2 regions of the Thiomicrorhabdus immobilis genome follow, and region 1 is predicted to be linked to the other one. Evidence: predicted binding sites of a transcription regulator. Region 1 holds the regulator's gene; the other holds the start of a gene.
What was found. The regulator HrcA, encoded in region 1, represses chaperone genes, less so after heat shock. The targets are predictions, from matches to a motif close to TTAGCACTCNNNNNNNNNGAGTGCTAA.
Positions count from the first base shown of each region.

Region 1 (4,435 bases):
GTGTCTTACCAGGCTACTGTCGGCACGTTCGCCTAAGGCCAAGCCCAATGCGTCCAGTAAAATCGATTTACCTGCACCGGTTTCACCGGTTAAAGTGGTAAAGCCTGTATTGAATTGAAGTTGTAGTTTTTCAATTAAAGCCAAGTTTTGAATAGCAAGTTCTTGAAGCATAAATGTGTCATTTTGATTAAAGTAAATTTGGTTCAAAAAAGGCCCGGTTTGAAACGCACCAGGCCTGGTAGATTATTCTATTTTTCACGCTCGTTGCAAGCTACTTTATTCACTAAATGCTAGGAGAGCTTATCACCCCAATGGAGTTTGGCGCGTAGCAATTCAAAATGATCGTGGCCTTTAGGATGCAATAACCTTAAGTAATGTGGATTACGTTTTACAATGGTTTGGTGCATCGGTGAAATATCATGTGTGATTTGCCCGTCACAAATGATTTGTGCGGTTTTATCACAATATTCATGGGCACGCAGTTCAACTTCACTATCACCGCTAATCACATAAGGGCGTGTGCTCATCGTATGCGGGTTGATCGAAACCAATGAAATCGCATCAAGATTCGGGTCAAGAATCGGCCCGCCGGCAGATAAGGCATAGGCCGTAGAACCAGTTGGAGTGGAGATGATCATCCCATCAGAACGCTGGCTATTCAAGAAACGGCCGTCCACAAAGGTTTCAAACTCAATCATACGAGGTGAGTCGGTTTTATGGATGACCACGTCGTTAATCGCGCGTTCTTCAAACATCAGTTTGCCATCTTCATACACGCTGACCTTTAATACATTACGACGCTCTTCTTGGTAAACCCCAGAAAGCACTTCTTCCATGGTGTTTATCATGTCGTCGGGTGATATATCGGTCAAAAACCCTAAACGACCTAAGTTGATGCCTAGAATGGGAATGTCGTAATCGGCAATATTGCGCGCCACATCTAAAAAAGTACCGTCGCCACCGACCATAATCGCAAGGTCGATTTTTTCGAGTAAGTCATCGCGTTCTAAAAGCGGGGCTTGTTCGTGCCTTGGAAATTTTTCACAAGATGGTTTATCTAAATAAACAGTGCGTGATTTAGAGAGTAAGAAATCAGTCAGCACTTCAATGTTGTCCCAACATTGATTACCTGTGTACTTTCCAAAAATACCAATATTCTGAAACATTTTCTAATCCATCCAAAAAGGCCTATCACAGCATGTTTTCTTGTTGAGAGGCTTAAATAAATATTGAACTAAGTCTTGAATAACCGTTTTAGGCACCTATAATTTAGCAGTCTAGTATTGAGAGTGCTGAAATGTTAAACGACCGTTCACAACTATTGTTTAAAAACTTAATGGGATTATACCTTAATGATGGTAAGCCGGTAGGGTCAACTACATTGGCTAAACTGCCCGATATTGGATTAAGTTCAGCAACGGTTCGAAATGTGATGGCCGACCTTGAGAAAATGGGGTTGATTCATGCTCCACATACCTCGGCTGGACGCGTTCCAACCGAAGTCGGTTATCGATTTTTTATCGATTCCATGCTGACCTATCAGCCGTTGTCACGTCAAAAAGAGGCGAGTATTCGCCATGAGCTGGCAGTTGGCTTAAATCAGGATGCCTTGATGGAGAGTGCTTCCAAGATTCTATCGGGTATTACCGGTATGACCAGTTTGGTGTTAATGCCAAAAAAAGAGCAAGAAATCTTAAGGCATATTGACTTCATCTCGTTGAGCGCTAACCGGGTATTGGTGGTGTTGGTCTTTAATGACCAGGATGTGCAAAACCGTATTATTGAACTAGAGCAACCGATTAGTAGTGATGAGCTTCAAAAAACCGCCAATTTTTTAAATGAACAGTGTTTAGGTAAAAATCTGGCCGAAGCCAAACAATTTCTCATGAATAGAATGGATAGCATTCGTTCGACCACCAATAGTTTTATGTCATCTATTGTGCAGGCGACCGACCATGTTTTGGAAGAGCAGTTGGTGCAGAAAATGCCGTTTTTGGTTTCAGGTAAAACCAATCTGCTTAACTACCAAGAACTCGCCAATTCAGAAAAACTTAAGGCGTTGTTCAACGCATTCAATCAACACTCCGAAATGCTCAACTTGCTGGATAAAAGCATGCAGGCACAGGGTGTACAAGTATTTGTCGGTCAAGAATGCGGCAGTGAAATCTATAGCGGTTGCAGTATCATCACCAAGCCTTATGAAGTTGACGGTGAAGTGATGGGAGTGCTTGGGGTGGTTGGTCCAAGCCGCATGGATTATCAAAAAGTCGTGCCGAAGGTGGATATGACAGCAAAAATTTTAGGTTCGCTCTTGAAAAAGTAGGGCTGCAACACCACATAATTTGCACTAATGTAAAAACAGAATTTATAAACCGTTTATTAAAATCGTGACCACTTAAATCGTGGTGGAATGTAATAGGAAGTAAGTCAATGACCGATACAAAACAGACACAGCAAACTGAAGAACAAATTCCAACAGCAGAAGAAGCGATTCAGCAAGCGGATGATGCTTTAGAGGATGCCCAGCAAACCGTTCAAGAAGATATTGCGGCACTGCTGGAAGAAGCGCGTGCTGAAGCTGAAAAGCATAAAGATATGGCGTTACGTGTGCAGGCCGATATGGAAAACTTGCGTCGTCGTACCCGTTTGGATGTGGAAAGTGCCCATAAGTTCGCATTGGAGAAGTTTGTTAATGCATTGATTCCGGCTATGGACTCTATGGAAATGGGTATGGAAGCGGCTGGTAAAGAGGGTGCGACCATCGAAAGCATCAGTGAAGGGGTTGAAATGACCTTTAAGCAACTGCTTGATGTGTTGCAATCATTCAATGTAGAACGCATTGATCCAACTGGAGAGAAGTTTGACCCGCAATTGCATGAAGCGATGACCATGATTCCGTCGCCAGATCATGAAACCAATACGGTGGTAGATACCATTCAGAAAGGCTATACCTTGAATGAGCGTTTAGTTCGTGCCGCGCGAGTTATTGTGGCTCAGTAAGTGAAGTTTCAGGTAAAAAATCAGCGGAATAATACGTTAATAAAACTTTCTGCTGAAAATTACCAAAAAAAAACAATTTTAGACTTGAAAGCAGTTTTTACAGCCCTATATACAAGTCAACAAACAATTTAAACATTATTTTAAGAATTAACTTTTTACCCGCCTTGGTCAAGTTCAAAGCCACCAGGCCTGGTAACTAAGTTTGCAATTTGGAGTGAATCAAATGGCTAAAATTATTGGTATCGATTTAGGAACCACCAACTCATGTGTAGCAGTAATGGAAGGGAAAGACGTTAAGGTTATCCCTAACGCTGAAGGTGCACGTACAACTCCTTCTATCGTTGGTTATACAGCGGATGGTGAAGTTTTAGTTGGTGATTCAGCTAAACGTCAAGCGGTAACAAACCCTGAAAACACGTTATTCGCAATCAAGCGTTTAATCGGTCGTCGTGCAGATGATGCGGTTGTCGCAAAAGATAAGGACATGGTTCCTTACAAAATCGTTGCGGCAGATAACGGTGATGCATGGGTTGAAGTAGATGGTAAAAAACTTTCTCCACAAGAAGTTTCTGCTAAAACACTGACAAAAATGAAGAAAACGGCTGAAGATTATCTAGGTCATGAAGTGACTGAAGCGGTCATCACGGTTCCGGCTTACTTCAACGATGCTCAGCGTCAAGCGACTAAAGATGCCGGTAAGATTGCGGGTCTTGATGTTAAACGTATCATCAACGAACCAACGGCTGCGGCACTTGCGTACGGTATGGATAAGGCCAAAGGCGACAGCAAAATCGCCGTTTACGATTTAGGTGGGGGTACTTTCGATATCTCTATCATTGAAGTGGCTGACCTTGATGGTGAGAAGCAAGTAGAAGTACTTTCTACAAACGGTGACACTTTCTTAGGTGGTGAAGACTTTGATAACGTGATTGTTGAGTACATCGCGTCAGAGTTCAAAAAAGACCAGAACGTCGATCTTAAATTAGATAAGTTGGCTCTACAGCGTGTTCGTGAAGCGGCAGAGAAAGCGAAAATCGAACTTTCTTCACGTGAGCAGACTGACATCAACCTACCTTACGTAACGGCTGATGCCACTGGGCCTAAGCACTTAAACATGAAAATCACGCGTGCTAAGTTCGAGTCTTTGATTGAAGATTTGGTTAAACGTTCAATCGAGCCATGTAAAATCGCACTTAAAGATGCAGGTCTTTCTGCTTCTGAAATTGACGATGTTATCTTGGTAGGTGGTTCAACACGTGTACCAATGGTTCAAGCGGCGGTTAAAGAGTTCTTCGGTAAAGAGCCACGTAAAGATGTAAACCCTGATGAAGCGGTAGCAATGGGTGCGGCGATTCAAGGTGGTGTACTTTCTGGTGATGTAAACGATGTACTTCTTTTAGACGTGACGCCATTATCCCTAGGTATTGAGACGATG
Region 1 is NZ_AP024202.1:1,020,001-1,024,435, forward strand. Features, by position in the region: gene recN (DNA repair protein RecN) at 1-171, opposite strand, end outside; gene L6421_RS04535 (NAD(+) kinase) at 291-1,166, opposite strand; gene hrcA (heat-inducible transcriptional repressor HrcA) at 1,298-2,323, shown strand; gene grpE (nucleotide exchange factor GrpE) at 2,431-3,000, shown strand; gene dnaK (molecular chaperone DnaK) at 3,224-4,435, shown strand, end outside.

Region 2 (4,435 bases), 550 kb from region 1:
AAATACAGTGAGGAGCTTTCGGGGAAAGAGCGTTGGTTAGTGTTGAATAAAATCGACCTGTTGCCTGCAGAAGAAGTGGATGAACTTTGTCAGCGAATTGTTGATGAAACGCAGTGGCAAGGTGAAGTTTATGCTATCTCAGCGGTTCAGCGTGAAGGCACCCAGAAACTGGTAAATGATATTGCTTATAAACTGAATCAAAATCGTATTGAGGCTCAAGCTCAAGAAGAGCATGAGCAGCCGGAGCGTGCTCAAATTGATGAAGATTTCGATTTTTAAATTTGTCTGTTATTGTTAGGAAGCTTAAGAGTAAATGCAACGTTCTGATTTAAAAAATACCAAACGCTGGGTGGTTAAAATTGGCAGTGCTCTATTAACCAATGATGGTCAAGGTCTGAATCGTGAGGCTTTAGCCAGTTGGGTTGCTCAAATGGTTGAGCTGAAAAAACAAGGTATTGAAGTTGTGATTGTCTCTTCAGGTTCGGTTGCTGAAGGCATGAAAAGACTCGGATGGAATACGCGTCCCAAGTTGTTGAATGAGTTGCAGGCAGCGGCTTCAGTCGGTCAAATGGGGTTGATTCAGGCCTATGAGTCAAAGTTCTCCCAGTATGATATCCACTCAGCGCAAATTCTGATGACACATGACGATTTATCGAATCGTAAGCGGTATTTGAATGTCAAAAATGCCATTGAAACGCTGTTGGAATATGGGGTGGTGCCGATTATCAATGAGAACGATACAGTGGTCACCGATGAGATTCGTTTTGGTGATAATGATACTTTGGCCGCGTTGACTGCGAACTTAATTTCCGCTGATGTATTGGTTATTTTAACCGACCAAAAAGGCTTATATAACGACAACCCGCGTGAAAACCCTAATGCCGAGTTGATTTCTGAGGCACGGGTCAGCCGTAAAGATATTGAAGCGATGGCAAGCCCTGAGGGTGGTGCTCTTGGTAAAGGTGGAATGTATACCAAAGTGATGGCGGCTAAACGTGCGGCACGTTCTGGTACGGCAACCTTAATCGCTTCAGGACACGCAACGAATGTTTTACCAAAGCTATTCAACGGTGAGGCGGAAGGGACTTTATTGATTCCTGATTTGGAGCCATTAACGGCACGCCAGCAGTGGTTGGCTGGGCATCTTCAGGCGAAAGGCTCTTTGGTGCTGGATGATGGGGCGGTAAATGTGTTGCGTAGCTCTGGTAAAAGTTTATTGCCAATTGGTGTTAAATCGATGCGAGGGAGTTTTCTGCGTGGTGAAATGGTGGTTTGTTTTGATGAGGCCGGTCAAGAAGTCGCGCGCGGTTTAATCAACTACTCTTTCACCGAAGCCAATAAGATTATGGGGCACCCTAGCCAGGATATAGAATCTATTTTAGGTTTTATTGAGGATGAATCTCTTATTCATCGCGATAATATGGTTCTAAGCGAATAACTCTTATCACGTGATATTTAATGTGAGTTCTTTAAGGCTAAACTTTCGTTTAGCCTTTTTATTTTCAGATTCTGAACTTATTTTTACTGTAAACACTTGAATCCTAAAGATTCAGCCTTATATTTTGTTGACAGATGAAGATAGATGACTAAAATTATTAGCACTCTCGATGTAAGAGTGCTAATTGAGATATGGACCACTTTATTTCTTAAGCGAAAATTAAGATAAAAGTGGTTTTACAGTTTGTACTACTATGAAATTTATAAACTTTTAGGAGAAACCTATGAATATTAAACCATTACAAGACCGCGTTGTTGTTCGTCGTGTAGAAGAGCAAAAAGAATCAGCTGGTGGAATCATTCTTCCAGGTTCAGCACAAGAACAGCAAAACATTGGTGAAGTGGTTGCAGTGGGTCCTGGAAAGGCATCTGATTCAGGCGCTATTATCGCTATGACCGTTAAAGTTGGTGATAAGGTTATGTTCGGTCAGTATGCCGGTCAAGAAGTTAAAGATGATGCTGGTCAGCCAGTCATGATTATGCGTGAAGACGATATCGTTGCGATTATCGACTAATTAATATTTAAAACGAATATTTAACCCGTTTATACAGTATTAAATACAGAATTAAATAAAGGAATTAGAAAGATGGCAAAAGACGTCAAATTTGGTTTAGATGCACGTGAGTTAATGGTTGATGGTATCAACATCCTTGCAGATGCGGTAAAAGTAACTTTAGGTCCTAAAGGTCGTAACGTTGTATTGGAAAGATCTTTTGGTTCACCATTGGTCACTAAAGATGGTGTGTCGGTAGCGCGTGAAATTGAACTTGAGAACAAGTTCATGAACATGGGTGCACAAATGGTTAAAGAAGTTTCTTCACAAACCAATGATGTAGCTGGTGACGGTACTACAACAGCGACGGTTTTAGCTCAAGCAATCGTTCGTGAAGGGATGAAGTCTGTTGCTGCAGGTATGAACCCTATGGATTTGAACCGTGGTATCCACAAAGCCGTAGATGCGGTTGTCGCTGAAATCAAAGCAATGGCTCAGCCTTGTACGACTTCTGAAGCAATTGCTCAGGTAGGTACTATCTCTGCAAACTCGGATGCGGCTATCGGTAAGATGATTGCGGATGCGATGGAAAAAGTATCGACTGAAGGTGTTATCACGGTTGAAGAAGGTTCTTCACTACAAGATGAATTAGTAGTTGTTGAAGGGATGGAATTTGACCGTGGTTACCTGTCTCCTTACTTTGTTACCAACCAAGAGAAAATGGTTGCTGAATTGGACAACCCATTCATCTTGTTATATGACAAAAAAATCTCAAGCATCCGCGACTTATTACCAACGTTAGAAGCGGTATCAAAAACAGGTCGTCCGCTACTTATCATCGCTGAAGATGTTGATGGTGAAGCTTTGGCAACATTGGTTATCAACAATATGCGTGGCATCGTTAAGGTGTCTGCGGTTAAGGCGCCTGGTTTTGGTGAGCGTCGTAAAGCGATGATCCAAGATATGGCTATCCTAACAGGTGGTACAGTGATTTCTGAAGAAGTGGGTCTATCATTAGAATCCGTTACTTTAGACATGTTAGGTGAAACTAAGTCAGCGGTTGTTGGTAAAGATACAACTAAGTTGATTGATGGTGCGGGTGCTAAAGAAGATATCGAAGCTCGTTGTGCACAGATCAAATCACAAGTAGCAACCACAACGTCTGAATACGATTCTGAGAAATTGAATGAACGTCTAGCTAAACTTTCTGGTGGTGTTGCGGTACTTAAATTAGGTGCGGCGACTGAGATGGAAATGAAAGAGAAGAAAGACCGTGTTGATGATGCACTTCACGCAACACGTGCAGCGGTTCAAGAAGGGATTGTTGCAGGTGGTGGTGTAGCATTGGTACGTGCTTTATCTAAAGTTGACGTTAAAGGTGATAACGATGACCAGAACGTAGGTATTCAGATCGCTTTACGTGCCATGCAAGAGCCAATGCGTCAAATCGCAGCTAACTGTGGTTTAGAAGGTTCTGTTATCGTGAACAAGGTAATGGAAGGTGAAGGCCACTTTGGTTTTGATGCGGCTAAAGAAGAGTATGTAGACATGATTGCAGCGGGTATTATCGATCCAGCTAAAGTAACACGTTCTGCACTTCAAAATGCAGCGTCTGTTGCTGGTCTAGTTCTGACTACAGGTGCGGCGATTGCGGATATTCCTGCGAAAGATGGTGGCGCGGCAGATGCGGCGGCTCAAGGTTACGCACCAGGCGGCATGATGTAAATTTTTTGTTTGAGAAGCTCATTTTTACGCCATCTTCTGCGTTGATAATTTGCTTCCGATGCTCATGGACTTAATGTCCACTCGGCTCTGGCGTCCTGCTTTGCTCTAACAACCACATCCGTGTGGTTGTCCGCTTCGGATTAAATTCTCGTCTTGAGGCTAACGCAAAACTGAACTTCTCAATTCAGAAATTAACATTTTGTTGATTAAAAAGCTCGAATTTACAGGTTAAGTTCGGGCTTTTTTATTATTTAAATCTTATAAATTAAGAATGGATTCAAATTACCAGGCCTGGTAATTTGAATCTGTTTTTAAATAAAGTTTTTAGAAGAAAATTCATGGATAAACACCCTATCTTATACTCTTATCGTCGCTGCCCTTATGCGATGCGTGCCCGTATGGCGATTGCTTTTTCGGGTGTGCAAGTAGAGCAGCGTGAAATCGTCTTTTGGGATAAACCTGAACAGATGCTGTTAGCCTCCCCAAAAGGAACGGTACCGGTTTTGATTTTGCCGGATGGCCAAGTCATTGATGAAAGCCGGGATATTATGTTATGGGCACTTAATCAGGATGAGAAATCTTACCAGGCCTGGTTGTTTACGGAAAACGCTCACGAGCAAGCCCAAATCAACGATTGGATTGATGCTTGCGACAATGAATTTAAAACGCATTTAGATCATTACAAATATGCTGATCAGTACCCAGAATATTCCGAAGAG
Region 2 is NZ_AP024202.1:473,370-477,804, forward strand. Features, by position in the region: gene cgtA (Obg family GTPase CgtA) at 1-279, shown strand, start outside; gene proB (glutamate 5-kinase) at 314-1,438, shown strand; gene L6421_RS02045 (co-chaperone GroES) at 1,722-2,012, shown strand; gene groL (chaperonin GroEL) at 2,085-3,716, shown strand; gene L6421_RS02055 (glutathione S-transferase) at 4,055-4,435, shown strand, end outside.
Region 2: the regulator HrcA is predicted to act here: its motif matches at 1,596-1,622, upstream of L6421_RS02045 (co-chaperone GroES).